Regions from separate parts of the Bacillus sp. BC05(2025) genome, predicted to be linked through region 2. Evidence: riboswitches for the same ligand, from Rfam matches in the RefSeq annotation. Region 2 holds a riboswitch; the other holds the start of a gene.
What was found. A riboswitch is a leader RNA that binds a small molecule or an ion and turns the genes downstream of it on or off. The one in region 2 is predicted to bind lysine.
Positions count from the first base shown of each region.

Region 1 (7,977 bases), on a different contig from region 2:
TCAAATACAATTTTACTTTCCTCTACACCTTGTCCTGGATTCCCTGGATCAAATCCTCCATGACCAGGATCAATAATAACTACCTTTTCTACTAAAGGATTACCTATTTTAAGAGAATCTGCCTTTTTAATAAATTGAGCTGCCTCTGCTTTAGTTAGAATTTTTCCGGGCTCCCATCTGTCACCAGTCCCAACAGAAATCCCTAATTCAACTAGAATGTTAGCTTTTGCTTTACCCCAACTTTTTTCTAGATCACTGAATTTAGTGGCTGGAGTACCGTTCACTTTAGACTCTAATTTGTAAGCTTCTACAAGAAGAGATGCCATTGAAACGCGGTCAATTTTTCCGTCCGGCTCAAATCCATTGCCTGTACCTTTAACCACACCAGCTTTTTCTACAGCTGCAATAATTGGAGTAGCCCAATGTTTTTGAGAATCCGCGTAAGATGGTTTAGCGTTTTTATCGATTGGTAAGTTTAAGATTTTAGCCATCATTGTAGCTGCTTCTGCACGAGTGATTTCTTTTCCAGGCTCGAACATTCCTTTCTCGTTACCTGTAACTGCGCCTTTTGCTGCTAAGTAGTTAATAGAATCTTCTGCCCAGTGCCCTGCTTGGACATCTGGAAACGTTTTTGTTTGCGCGAAACTACTAGATGAATAAGATAATATACTAGCTGCAATTACTCCTGCTGCGATTATTCTATTTTTCATAGAATATATTCCCCTCTCAAGTACAATATATTTATGTAACAGACTCATTATAGTTCTGAAAATTAGTAATAGTCAATTGTAATTTGTATAATTTTGTATTATTATTGTATTTTTTGTCATATATAACTATATTTTAAAACTGTAAGGTTTTATAAGAGGAGAGATTCATATAAGCAACAATTGGAAAGATATAGAACACCGTATTTACACGATGTGTATGATTCAGCGGAATAACGAAGTATTGTTAATACAGCGCCCCGATCATCTAGGCTTCCCTGGTTACATCGCTCCTGGCGGAAAAGTAGATTTCCCAGAAAGTATCGTTTACGCTGCTAAACGAGAAGTAAAGGAAGAAACAGGATTACTTGTTTCAAATTTAACTTTTAAGGGATTAGATGAATACGTAAATCCGAAAGAAAATGTTCGATATATGGTATTTAATTATTGGACAGACTCATTTGATGGTGAACTTCTTATAAATCCTCCTGAGGGCGAATTATTATGGGTACCAATCGATACAGCATTAAATCTTCCTATGCAAGATTGGTTTAAAGAAAGATTTCCATTATTTTTTGAAAAAGGTACGTTTGAAATTCAACGTGTTTGGGACCGAGACTTAGATAAACAAGTTGCTATGACAATTACGCATACGTAAAAAAGCTTGGAATCTCTCCAAGCTTTTTTACTTCTCCTCCATTTTCTTAATCTCATAATCAATTTCTAAAAACTTAACTCCGAATATCCACATTTTATGGTGAGCTGTTAACATTTGACCTGTTCCCTCTTTAATAATAAAAGTCTCAGCTAACGGTAAACGAATTGTAAAGAAACGAGTATGTATATAGATCCCCTCATCTCCCTTACCATTTCTTCTCAGCTTACTAGTAATAATTAAATTATTCTTATCATTACGTAATTTTAAAATCCCCGTGATATTCGAATATGGTAGAGGCAATGCGATATTCATATATGTATCGCTCTTATATGTATGCAGTGAATACAAGGCTAAAAAAATAGACTCCCCTGTTTCATTTTTTCTTAGCCAAGCCCTTACATTCTTTCTTCCATCCTTCTCATCCATTACCCCTATGATAGAGCCGTGCATTATTTCCCACTTGCCACCCATTCCTAAATGTATTTGTCCTACACGCTTACTCATTTTTTCATAACAAAATGCGAACGGGCGGAACCAACGAGTCCATTTAATATGCGATTGTAACTTATACGCTGTTGTATTTTCATAAAAACGAATAATGCTTACAGGAATCTTCGCCGTATCAAATGCCTCACTATGAAAATCATTCATTTTATCAACTAAACCGTTGTATGCCTTACTATCTATTACATTTTTGTTATGTAAAAATGCTTCACCAACTGTCGCCTTTCCTCTTAATCTGCTCATTGGTTTCCCGTAATATTTATAGTTCGGAACACTCTTTTCAATCATCCAGCCGACAAATGCCGGCAACGCTACTCCAATTCCATTGACAACACCGTGAATCCAAACCATTTGAGCAATTGTAATCGTCATTACATGTTTCAAATTCCCATACGAATATATGAGTGAGAACATAATTGTTACTATGAGTGTACTAGACGATATGACTAGGAGGATTTTTGCGCTGATAGCATTAAATTTCGTGCGCCAAACATAAATCCCATAACCATAAATCGCACATAAATATAGGCACACTGCAAGAAATTCAAATACCCTTGAGTATGTAATCCCTATCGCAACTGTCATAGGTGAAATAACGATGATAAACATAATCGCATCATATACTTTACTGCTCTTTTCTCTCTTACGCCCTATTAAACCAGCTGATAATGGCAATAGAAATGCCGAATAATGAAAGTGTGCAGCTGTAAGTAAAACAATGTCAGAACTAAAGTGCATAATGGAAAGCTTTGCTACAGAAGCAAAAAACCAGAATCCACCTAAAAACAAATATATAAACGCACTATCGATAGCCGTTTCTTCTAACGGTTTCCATCCTCTTTCTAGTAATCTATTCATACCAAATAACGTAACGATTCCCGTATATACAAACCAAATTATCGCAAAGATATATTGATTTGTTACGAAAGCTAACATTGCACAAATCGCTGCTATCGGATATAAAAACGATACGGATTTATAAAATAATAAATACGATCCATTTCGTGCTCTTTTATCAATAATACAAAAAGACATCGGTATAAATAACAAAATAGATAATAAAATAATTGCTTCAACTGGGTTTACATTTGACCACTCACATATTAAAAAAATAATATAACAAGCAAGCCCAACTATTATATTTTTCATATCATTTATTTCCTCTCCACAAATGTTCCCCTATATGAAAATAATGAACCAATTAACGGATTGCGTACTTGTACATGAATTCGAAAGCACTGTTTTGTTTCATCATAACTTTCTACAATGTTGGCCTCTCCGTATAAGAATATAGGTAACGGGATTTTTCTTCTAAACATGTAAAACCATTGTTTCTTTGAAGAAATATGCATCGCCCCCATCTCATCAATATGAAAATTCAGTGTAGAAACAAGTATGTGTGGTTCACCAAAATAATCTACAATTTCATTATTCTCTTCATCCAACTGCATAACAGCGTTAAAATATCTTTTCTTATTTTGAAAATAAAAAGTACGATTCCACCGCACAAATTCATGTCCGTGTTCATCCCGCTCAGCGGTATTATGTATTGTAAATGGCACTTCCTTCCCCCGTTCAGAGAAAAACATACGGAACTTTGATGCAATTTTTAATATGAATTTTACGAAAAAAGAACCACCAGAAATCTCATCCATCTTTCCTTCTCCAGTAAAACTATTTTCTTCTGTAATCTCATAGCGTTTCTGTAATTTCGGATGAAGTTTTTTATAAGAATCCCCTAATAGTCTTTCATACATATTAGCCATACATTATCCCTTTCTCTTCCTCTTGCAATTTTTTACACTTGGCAAGTTCGTACTATTTATATAACCGACAATTGATAACCCCATTAGTAAAACGTTCAATGTAATTGGATTAAACGGCTCTGTAAAGCTTGCGATATTCGTAAATCCTGCTGCGATTGTTAAGGCTATTAACACACAAATATGTATTATAAATACATTTCGTTTTGGAAATGGAAGTAACCATGTGACACCAAAAATAACTTCTAACAGCCCAATTATTTTAAGAATAAAAATACTATTTTCAGTTGAACCAATTATGACCGAAAGCATTTTCACTTCTTCTGAATGAGTAAACACTAATTTTGGCACTACCCCTTGATACATCCATACAAAGGCAAATAAAAAACATACGATCCAATATGTCATCGTTCTTCTAATTAGTAATCTAGGGTGAAGTCCCTTCTCTAACCATAATTTTAATGCATCAAAGCTCCAAGCAGTCGCCCAGCCTAATAACGGCCGAAACATATAGAAATCTATTACATTCCCTATACGACCAAACCTCGTATCATAATCATATTGCGTCTCAAAATGAATGTGTTCTTTACGGGGGGTATACTTCCAATAACCACGCCCTGTTTGAATAAGAGATAATCTATTATCCGTCCAAAATTTTAAAGAAGAAATACGTTCTCCCGTTTCTTTTCTTATCTCACCTATCGATTCACCTTCTCCAGCTATTTCAAGTCCAAATCCAATCTTTGTTTTATATAAAAACTTCTGTGGTTCTCCTTCTTTTTTCTCTACATACGAAATTTCAGTAAAGCGAGCATCCCATTCTGTATGTATATGTGGTTCTTGCGTGTATTCCCATAATTTCTCCATTGTTGTGTTCATTTTTGCAGAAACATAAATAGGCTTTTTCCCCTTCATTCTTCCACCTCCAATGCACTATAATTTTAATGTACATGCAATGAATTTAATTTGCTACATTTTTCACAAACTTTTTCGCAAAAAGAAAGAATTTTTAAAATTTATACAAAACACTTGATTCCCCCAAAAATTTAAATTATTATAAAACAAATGTTACCAACAACTTCATAAATCAAACACTCTCGCCTAAAACGTGAGATAGAGGTTGCGATACTTATGAGTATTCTAATGGAGACACAGAGATGTCTATGAAATTAGATGAAAGGAAGTGTTGCCGAAATCGATATATTTCTCTGTATGTATCGATTGGGGCTGTTTTCGAATAGAAACAGAACTGTCATATGTACAGACGTGTACATATGAAGAGCTATCTACAAAAAAGAGATATCATTTTTATGATATTCCTTTTTTGGCGGTTTTTTTATTAGCTCCGTTTTCTGTTTCCCTTTTCCTGTAACAGCACCATCCTCACTTATTTGAGATGGTGTTTTTTGTTTTTCTCTGGTAACTACAGGAATATTGGGATTTATATATGTCCTAATCTATTCTTAAAAATGGATGAAAGAAGGAATTCGTAATGGAAACGATTGTACAAAAATTTGGTGGCACTTCTGTCGGAAGTGTTGAGCGCATTCAACATGTAGCAAATTTAATTATTGAAGAATATGACCGAGGACATAGTATCGTCTCTGTCGTTTCAGCAATGGGAAAAAGTACAGATGAACTTGTCGCACTTGCTAACGCGATTACAGAAAATCCGAGTAAACGCGAAATGGATATGCTTCTATCGACAGGAGAGCAAGTGACTATTTCATTATTAACGATGGCACTACAAGCAAAAGGTTATAATGCGATTTCATTAACAGGATGGCAAGCTGGTATTACGACAGAATCTGTACATAGTAGTGCACGGATTACTGACATTCATACAGATCGAATTCAATCTTATCTTACTGAAGGTACGATTGTTATTGTAGCTGGATTCCAAGGAATGAGTGAAAATCATGAAATTACAACACTTGGACGTGGTGGTTCTGATACAACTGCTGTTGCATTAGCTGCTGCACTGAAAGCAAAAAAATGTGATATTTACACAGATGTGACCGGCGTATATACGACGGACCCACGAGTTGTAAAAGATGCTTATAAATTAGATGAAATCTCTTATGACGAAATGTTAGAGCTTGCAAACCTTGGTGCTGGTGTATTACACCCGCGTGCTGTTGAGTTTGCTAAAAATCACAATGTCATGTTAGAAGTTCGCTCAAGTATGGAACAAGAAAACGGAACAATTGTAAAAGGAGAATGTAACATGGAACAACAATCAATCGTGAAAGGTATTGCATTTGAAGATAATATTACACGCGTCACAATGAAAGGATTAGAACAAGGTGCACTTTCAACAGTTTTCTCTACATTAGCAGCGGCGCATATTAATGTAGATATCATCATCCAAAGTATTACAAATGAAGGAACTGTTCACCTCTCCTTCTCGATCCATTCTAATGATTTAAGAGAAACATTAGAGGTATTAGAACAAAATCAAGAAACACTTCACTATGAGTCTGTAGAATATGAAAATCATTTAGCAAAAGTATCAATTGTAGGATCTGGTATGGTCTCTAATCCAGGTGTTGCTGCGAATATGTTCACTACTTTAAAAGAAGAAAATATTCATATTAAAATGGTAAGTACATCAGAAATTAAAGTGTCTGTCGTTATTGACCGCCTTCATTTAGTAACCGGTGTCGAGGCACTACATCAGTCATTTATGGCGAAAATTGAGCCTTTAGTGCAGATGAGTTAATTTCCACTAGTAAAACTTAAAACAAATGAGATGAATCTATTTCTTTCCTATGTTAATAGAAATAGGGTGGGAATATTTTGCGGGGAAATCGAAGTTATTCTGTCGAATAGCAATTACTGTATCAAATTCTTAAAACTACTTAAACATAATAGCATTCCTGAAATAAAGTTCATGCGTATCTCAGTAGTAGCAGGTTTACGAAGTGTTGTTCCCTATCAAAATGTTTATTCTATACCCGAAAACACCTTGTCACATTTTCCTACACTGTGACAAGGTGTTTTTTGTTTAAAAGGAACTTTAGTATAATTATGAGGAGAATTAAACAACAAATTTATACATATAAGGAGATAAAGACTATGGCAAACAACAAGTTACTAAGAATGGACAATGTCAGCATCGTTGTAGAATCTCTTGATAACGCAATCTCTTTCTTCGAAGAGATTGGATTAAAACTCGAAGGGCGAGCTACTATCGAAGGTGAATGGGCTGGTCGCGTAACCGGTCTCGGTTCTCAGTGCGTGGAGATTGCTATGATGGTGACTCCAGATGGCCATAGCCGAATTGAACTTTCGCGATTTCTCACACCACCTACTATAGCAGATCACCGGACAGCTCCTGTAAACGCCCTCGGTTATTTGCGCGTCATGTTCACCGTTGAAGACATTGACGAAATGGTATCCAGACTTGCTAAGCATGGTGCTCAGCTCGTTGGCGAAATAGTTCAGTACGAGAATTCGTATCGTCTCTGCTACATTCGAGGAACGGAAGGCATTTTAATCGGTTTAGCGGAAGAACTCGGTAACAAATAAGGAATGTTTTACTGAATTAAAAATATTTGAAAGATATTCTTTCTTAATAAAGCTTAGATTTTCAACCCCGTCCTAACTTTAGAACGGGGTTATGCTTGTTTGGTTTTTTTAACATACTATCAATATCCTAAAATTATTATAAAACAATTTTTTACTTGTTATACTCTTTCCTAGGAAATATAACTGACTCTTCTCACTTCTTATCATATATATCTTTTCTTTTGAAAAACGATCTGAACTCATTCAACATAACTTTCTTTACGTCAGAGTAAAAAACCATCATGAATAGTGCTATCCCTAATAATATCTCTTGCATTCCTTCATAATCAACGAAAGCACTCACAATTAGCAAACCAAATCCAATGTAGAAACCAAATTCATTCTCTTTCTCAAAATCTTCATCTTCTTCATCAATATGTATTTTCTCTTTAAAGCTTTGGTGTCCTTTTATTAATTCATCTAGCGTGACATTATACATTTCGCTAAGCAAAATTAAATTATCAATATCCGGACAGCTTTTATCATGTTCCCACTTATACACAGCTTGCCTTGTCACACCAATTTTCTTAGCAACATCTTCCTGTGAAAATCCTTGTGACTCTCGTAATCTTTTAAGTTGTTGTCCTAAGCTCATAACGTCCCCTCCTTTAACAAATTATTACATATTAGGAGATGAAAAAGAAAGAAACTATTAGTAAAACTCACTGTAAACCATTCGTTTACACAATAAAAAAGAGAGGATAACTCTTTGAGTTAACCTCTCTCTTCTATTAAAACAGATGAATGTTTTCTTTCTTGCAAGCTTCACGTAAAT
Region 1 is NZ_JBWYRA010000004.1:24,741-32,717, reverse strand. It holds gene ACZ76X_RS14380 (N-acetylmuramoyl-L-alanine amidase) at 1-710, opposite strand, end outside; gene ACZ76X_RS14375 (NUDIX domain-containing protein) at 880-1,365, shown strand; gene ACZ76X_RS14370 (YndJ family protein) at 1,393-3,018, opposite strand; gene ACZ76X_RS14365 (DUF4166 domain-containing protein) at 3,024-3,635, opposite strand; gene ACZ76X_RS14360 (DoxX-like family protein) at 3,639-4,547, opposite strand; lysine riboswitch at 4,739-4,925, shown strand; gene ACZ76X_RS14355 (aspartate kinase) at 5,125-6,354, shown strand; gene ACZ76X_RS14350 (VOC family protein) at 6,711-7,163, shown strand; gene ACZ76X_RS14345 (helix-turn-helix domain-containing protein) at 7,357-7,797, opposite strand; gene asnA (aspartate--ammonia ligase) at 7,934-7,977, opposite strand, start outside.
Region 1: it holds a riboswitch for lysine, as region 2 does, so the genes downstream of both, ACZ76X_RS14355 (aspartate kinase) here and ACZ76X_RS02785 (amino acid permease) in region 2, are expected to answer to the same signal.

Region 2 (7,977 bases):
GCTCTCGGATGATGAAAATCATCAATACTGGCACGTGTTACTCGTAATCCTCGTTTTTTTATTTCTTCCGCTAGTTCATTTGCAAATGTTGTTTTTCCCGAAGCTATAATACCACTTACTCCAACTCTTTTTGGATGAGTTAAGTTTAATTTTAAAATGTGATCTGCAATTTCTTTGATTCGTTGTTTTCGGTTCATGGTATTCCTCCTCACAATTAGTTTACATAACATTATTATGAGTAATATTTTATATCACTATTTGTCGGTAAGTCGATATCCCTTGTCGAATCGTCGATATATCGAAAAAATCGTTGATATATTTTAAGTTACGATAGATATATTTGAAAAATCGTTGATATGTTATGATTGGCTTACTTTCCCTTAAACCCTCGATATAAAGCAGTCCGTAATTCTTGTTTGTATTCTTCAATTTCTGGCATATCGAGTTCTTCTGCTAGTCTGATAGCTAATTCAATATCATACGGTACACGTACGAGTTGAATGGAAAAGCTCGCTGCTTCTTTTTCATTGTACGTTCCTTCAAATATTAAATAGGAAGCTTGTGTAATTTCAAGTGGATTGCCTACGCTACCAGCATTACATAACGTTTTCCCTCTGAAGTTTTGAACGAATGCTTGGTGAACGTCACCGTAGCAAACGACATCTGGTTTTCTTTCCCCTTCTATATTTTCCGTCAAATCACTATTTTCGAACATACTAACACGCTCTTCTCTTGAAGCGTGCGGTTGAATTCTTTCATATAAACTCCTTGGTGAAGCGTGGAACATACGAATCAGTTTGCCACTCATATAAAATTCGATTGAGAATGGTAAGCTTCTTAAATAGTCATTTTGTTCTTCCGATAGTTGTTTTTGATGCCATTTTAACGCCTCAAATTCAGTCGGTTTTGTAATAAAATCATCCCAGTTCCCCATTACAACTACTTCACATTCTTTACGAATGATTTCAATTACTTCGCTAGAATGAGGGCCTTTTCCAACTAAATCTCCAAGACAAATAATGCGTTTAATTCCTCTTACTTTAATGTCTTTCAGTACAGAATCTAATGCCGGAATATTACCGTGAATATCCGAAATTACTGCTATTTTATCCATATGAATCCCTCCATTACTTACAGTTTATTATATCCTTATGTTGTGATTGATACCATTTTGGAATATAAGATGAAAAATGATTATGATCTTCTAAAATTCCGTTCAATCTTTCTTTCATATCCTCTACTAAATGGGGCGTGCTTCGGTTTGTCCATACAATATCCGCTGGGAATGTCATTGCTGCATATAAGGAGTACAGTTGCCAAAAATGAAGTGACGGTTCTCCCCCGCAATAACCATGAACTTGTCCAACTGCAAATGGTTTGCTTATTCTTGTAGTAAAAATCGCTACGTTATAAAAATCATGTACTGAATCGCCAAAATCATATCCACTAAAATCGATAACGATAAATTCCTTATTATGAATCATACTATTTGCTGGATGGAAATCATCGTGTAAAAAGGTGATTGGACGATTTTTCAATAATTGTTTATGCTCCTCTACAAATCTTAAAACTGGCTTCAAATCAAGGAAGTCTATTTTATAGTTTGCTAACGCTTCTACGTATCTTTCGTATTTATTCCATCGAACCGTTTCCCATTTATTACTTGCACTTTCTTTTTTAATTGAATGAATCCTCTTTAATACTTCCCCTGCTTTTCTTCCCGCATAATACTGTTCTTTCACCGATAGCTTCCCTAAACCTTCTTCACCATTTACACCTTGGATCCATTCAAATACCTGAATACATTTATTTAATTCCTCAAGTTTTATAAAATGAATTAATTTCGGGGTTGGAATATGTAATAACTCTAATTGTTTCATATACGTATATTCTTCTTGTTTTCGTTTAAAATGAACAGCATCACATACTTTTATAAAATATGTTTCTCTGCTTTCTAATTCTATTTTATATTTCTCTTCATGTGAAAAACCTTTTGAAATAGATGTACACTTTACAATACGAGGCCATTCAAGCTTTTTCTCTATCTCTCTAAGCATTTCCTTCACAACGTTCACCTCTATCAATATATGTACAAACTACCTAACACTTCATGCTCTCGTTTATCTTCTCCTTTAAACTCCACTGCAAATGGATATTCGCCATGATTCTTTATGTATTCTTGCACTAGACCTTCTCCAACCGGTTCACAAAACTGGACTTGAATGTCACCAAATGATACACTTTGACACTCGGCATTCCATTCTTCATTTTTCATGACTGGACTTGCAGTTAGCTCCATGACTGCTTTCCATTTCCGTACTGTTTCTTGAACATTTTTTACTGCGTAATGAATCGTTTCAATTTGTTGTACTTTGTTTTTATGTTCAGTGATCGTCCCAATGTTACGTAAATCGTTTCTTCTTTCTTCGTCCGTTTCATTCCACTGTATGAAGAAAGGTAATTTCGGTCCATTCTCTTCTTGCTTTACAAATAACATTTTCCATTCTAAAAGGCGACCATCTTCCCTCATACGTTTTCCTTCAAATGGTCCTATCGTATGTAAACCGTGCTTACTAAACTTAACTGCTAGTTCTTCAATGGTATCTGTTCGAATTGCGATTTGCAGCATGCCTTCTCCAGCTTGTAATTTCACTACTGTTTCTTGTACTAATGGATTGTCTGCTTTCTTCGCTTTTTCTTCATGCTGTACTGCTAAAAATTCTATATAGGATAAATCAAAATAACATAAACTATTCCAAGTGCCCCAAGTAGTATGCTCTCCACCTATTGCAGTATGGAATCCATGCGCCTGCATTTGTTTTGCTGCTTCCTCCGGTGTACCATGTACTGCGTGTACGAGATGATCAAATCGTAACATGTCTTTCTCCCCTTTCTCTCCATCCTTTTATTGTATATTTTATTTTTCTTTCATTCAATTCAAAAAACTTTAAAACCTAGTTGATTTATACGATTAATGTGTATTATAATAAAACAAATTTCATTATTGCTGATTGGAAAAACCAAAGGCACTTTTCTCACACGGGAAAAGTGTCTTTTTCATTTATTATTACAGGGGGATTATTTATGCAGAAATTAATTGTCTTTGCTATTATTGGATTTTTCGCTCAATTGATTGATGGAGCACTTGGAATGGCATACGGGGTAACATCTACCTCACTATTATTAATGTTTGGTATCGCACCGGCCGTAGCTTCCGCATCTGTTCATTTAGCTGAAGTCGTTACAACAGCCGCTTCTGGTGCATCTCATCTCAAATTTGGAAATGTTGATAAATATACCGTTTCCAGACTTACATTGCCAGGAGCAATTGGCGCATTTGTTGGGGCATGTTTTTTAAGCAATTTACCTGGTGATATAATTAAACCGTACATTTCCGTATTTTTATTTACTTTAGGGGTTTATATTTTATTACGATTCATCATTCAAAAACAAATTGTTACTTCAAATAAACGTATGTCTGCTAAACAGCTTGTTCCGCTTGGCTTATTCGCTGGATTCGTTGATTCAACTGGTGGTGGTGGCTGGGGTCCGATTACGACACCTGTACTTTTAGCAAGAGGAAATGAAGCTAGAAAGGTTATCGGATCTGTAGATACGAGTGAGTTTCCTGTTTCACTCGCTGCAACAATCGGCTTTTTCATTTCACTTGGCTGGGAACAAGTAAGTTGGGTTTGGGTATTTTCTCTTATGCTCGGTGGTATCGTAGCGGCACCAATCGCTGCATGGCTAGTGCGCATCGTTCCTTCTCATTTACTTGGCGTATTAGTTGGTGGCCTTATAATCTTTACAAACATTCGTACACTGCTTACTACATTTAAAGTGGATCCAACTATTATTTCACTTTCTTACGTGGCAGTTGGTCTTGTCGTTATTATTTCTATTTTCATTGCTGTTCGCAATCATTCCAATCGTTCTAACGCGCCGACAGCCGGATATCCGAATGATCAAAAACAAATGCTACCATAACGATAAAAATACCGCTCGATATACGTCGAGCGGTATTTTTTATTTTTCTATTTTCCAATGAATCATCGTTTCTGTAGTGCCAGTTCTCTTCATATGTAATTTCTCTAATACACGAATCGAGCTTTCATTTTCAAGAAGTGTCTCCGCAATAATTATTTCTACCTCTCCTGTTTGAAAAGCCCAATTTATTAATTCTCTTACGGCTTCTGTCGCATACCCTTTATTCCAATATTTCTCAATAAATCCGTAACCAATTTCTACTGTATGTTCCTCATTTGGTTTTCCTTTAAATCCTATATCACCTAGAACGATGTCATCTTCTTTACGAATGACATGCCACGCCCCCCACGGTAATAAAGCCTTATTTTGTTTTACATTTTCTACATGCCCTACAATATGTGGACCACTATTATATCCTTGCTCGTTAGCAACGCGAATACTCTCTTCTGTACACGGTACTATATAGAGCCTTTCTGTTTCTAATTTCATATTGATTTCCCCTTTTTTGATTCAACGTTTCTCTAATTATATCAAAAAATATAACCTTATTATAAATGTCGAATTATATTTTCTGAATTTTCTTTTATTTTTGAAGGGTTTTTCGATATTTTTTGCGAAACATTTGTATAACAATTTCTTTCTTTATTTTTTGTTACATAACAGTAGGTTCGGGTGGAGTTTTGCAAGCGTTTCCTATACAATAACCGATATTTTTTGACTTTTCCTAACAAAATATCTTGCAATATATTCAGAAACTCATTACAATTGCCATATATTAAAAATCTTAGCAATATATAAATCCTCATCAATCCGATGAGGTAGAGGTTGCGACTTTTAAGAGTAAGACGGACGAGACACAGGGAATGTCACCAACTCCGTTTGAAAGGAAAAGTCGCCGAAGTTTATATTTCTTCTCTGGAAATATGAGCTGGGGCTGTCTCCGAAAGGAACAGAACTGTCACGTTTACAAAATTACCGTGTAAACGTGGGGTGCTATCTTAACGGAAGGGTATGATGGGGTGGTTATTTGTGAAACGTTCCGCCAAATTCCTTTGGCGGTTTTTTGTATTTTTCTCCCCCGCTCCTTCCTATCTTACAAGAAAAGGAGTGTTGAACATGAATAGCGCAACGAATCAAGCTACCTCTAAAACGCAAGCTACAAAAGAAACAGGTGAATTAAGACGCGGTCTAAAATCTAGGCACCTTACAATGATTTCTCTCGGCGGTACAATTGGTACCGGATTATTTCTTGCCAGCGGTGGTGTCATCCATTCAGCTGGACCTGGTGGCGCATTAATTGCATACGCCGCAATTGGGATTATGGTTTACTTTTTAATGACAAGCTTAGCTGAACTCGCAGCTTACATGCCTGTTACCGGTTCTTTTAGCACGTACGCAACAAAATTTGTTGATCCATCACTTGGCTTTGCACTCGGATGGAACTATTGGTATAACTGGGCCATTACAATTGCTGCTGAACTAGCGGCTGTAACATTAATTATGAAATTTTGGTTCCCTGATACCCCTTCTCTTATTTGGAGCGGATTATGTTTAGCTATTATTTTCCTTTTAAACTACTTATCTGTTAAAGGGTTTGGTGAATCTGAATATTGGTTCGCACTTATTAAAGTCGTTACTATTATTATCTTTTTAATTGTCGGCTTCATGATGATTTTTGGAATTATGGGCGGTGAAACTGTTGGCTTCAAAAACTTCACTGTTGCAGATGCTCCATTTAACGGCGGCATCATGGCAATTATCGGTGTGTTTATGGCAGCTGGTTTCTCCTTCCAAGGTACTGAATTGTTAGGAGTTGCTGCTGGTGAAACTTCTGATCCAGAGCGTAATATTCCGAAAGCGATTCGTTCCATCTTTTGGCGTATTCTTTTATTCTATATTCTTGCGATTCTCGTTATCGGTTTATTAATTCCTTATACAACTGAAAGCCTTGCTGCAAGCGATGTAACAGTAAGTCCATTTACACTTATTTTTGAAAAAGCGGGCGTTGCCTTTGCTGCTTCTGTTATGAACGCTGTTATTTTAACGGCAGTACTATCTGCTGGTAACTCTGGTATGTATGCATCAACTCGTATGCTTTGGGATTTAGCTCGCCAAGGTAAAGCACCAAAATTCTTAGGCAAATTAGATAGCCGCGGTGTACCTGTTAACGCATTAATCGTAACGTCAATTGTCGGTAGTATCGCTTTCATTGCTTCTTTATTCGGTGACGGTGTTGTATACATTTGGTTATTAAACGCATCTGGAATGTCTGGCTTTATCGCATGGGTTGGAATCGCAATTAGTCATTACCGTTTCCGTAAAGCATATATCGCACAAGGCAAAGATTTAAAAGACTTACCATATAGAGCAAAATGGTTCCCATTCGGTCCAATCTTCGCATTTACACTTTGTATCATCGTAATTTTAGGACAAAACTACGGCGCATTTATGGGTGAATCAATCGACTGGAACGGCGTACTCGTTTCTTACATCGGTTTACCACTCTTCTTAGTACTATGGTTAGGATATAAATTTACGAAGAAAACGAAAGTGATTCCACTTGATAAATGTGAACTAAAATAAAGTGAAACGAGCAAACAAATTGTTTGCTCGTTTTTATTCCAATGCTTCTCCCTTCCCTATTGCTCCTGTTTTTGCAATAATAAAGGAAATATAAATAAAGGTTGGGATACGATGAACATTCGCATTACTGATGAAGCAAAAGCAGCTATACATAGATTAGAACGTGAAGACAAAAAGATTATTCGCATTAGAGGGACAATGACAAACTCTTGTAGTATTTTCGTTGATGTTGATTTAATTTGGGATACATATGTTGCAGATGATGTTGTATATGAAGATGCTAATTTTACCGTACAAATGGATTCATTTACGAAAGACTACACTGGTGATACGGTGAAACTTGATTATAAGACGACTGGTTTTAGTATTACGACTCCGAGTGAGACTTTGGTTTATGGGTTGTCGATAAAAAAATAAAAATTGTTTTCAACTGACCACTGAGGTGAAAAAATGGCTAAATATGTTCCGTTAAAATTTTTATTTAATGAAGAATTAGCAGAAAAAATGGCTGATTCTATTTGTAAACACGATCCTAATTTCCCTAAAAGAAACTTTGTTTCTTCCGTAACATGTAAAGTTGAAAATTTAGAGTTAAAGCAGCGGATTGAAGTAATAGCAGATGAATTACATCATACATTACAAAAAGATTTTAATGCAGCAATACATATTTTACTGAAAACATTGGGACCAGAAAACACAACAGAAGTAGGGACATTTACAAACGGATATATGTACATGCCTATTGCAAGATACGTTGAAAAATATGGGCTTAACGATTTTGAATCCTCATTTAACGCCATGTATGAAATAACAAAAAGGAATACTGCTGAATATGCCATTCGGCCTTTTCTTGAAACATACCATGAAGACACACTACACATATTACAACAGTGGATTCATGACGAAAATAGCCACATTAGGAGATTAGTTTCCGAAGGCACAAGGCCAAGACTTCCTTGGGCTAAAAAAATGGGAGCTCTAAAAGGTGACTTTAAGAACAATTTACAGCTTCTTGAACCATTAATGAATGATCCTTCTAAATATGTCCAAAAATCAGTAGCCAATCATATGAACGATATTACGAAAGAAGATCAAGAACTCGTTTTTCAATGGTTGCAGCAGTTACGTGATAAACAGCATCCAGTTAATCCTTGGATTATAAAACATGGGTTACGAACGGTTATTAAAAATGGTAATTTGCCAAAAGATTTTTCTTTTTGAGTATTTTAAATAAAAACGCGTATGCTTCAAAAATAAAGCATACGCATTTCTTTTAAATACAGCAATAACAAACGTTTTTTCCAACATTCCCCTTCTTCAATGAAAGGTCTATAGCATTATTTCGATAAAGCTAAACCACCTACCATTGCTCATAAAATCTATCCCTATTCCATTTCTACTTGCTTC
Region 2 is NZ_JBWYRA010000001.1:514,295-522,271, forward strand. It holds gene ACZ76X_RS02755 (hypothetical protein) at 1-197, opposite strand, end outside; gene ACZ76X_RS02760 (metallophosphoesterase family protein) at 371-1,114, opposite strand; gene ACZ76X_RS02765 (aminoglycoside phosphotransferase family protein) at 1,128-2,066, opposite strand; gene ACZ76X_RS02770 (VOC family protein) at 2,081-2,878, opposite strand; gene ACZ76X_RS02775 (sulfite exporter TauE/SafE family protein) at 3,085-3,987, shown strand; gene ACZ76X_RS02780 (GNAT family N-acetyltransferase) at 4,027-4,476, opposite strand; lysine riboswitch at 4,799-4,991, shown strand; gene ACZ76X_RS02785 (amino acid permease) at 5,104-6,570, shown strand; gene ACZ76X_RS02790 (iron-sulfur cluster biosynthesis family protein) at 6,682-6,987, shown strand; gene ACZ76X_RS02795 (DNA alkylation repair protein) at 7,021-7,791, shown strand; gene ACZ76X_RS02800 (MerR family transcriptional regulator) at 7,956-7,977, opposite strand, start outside.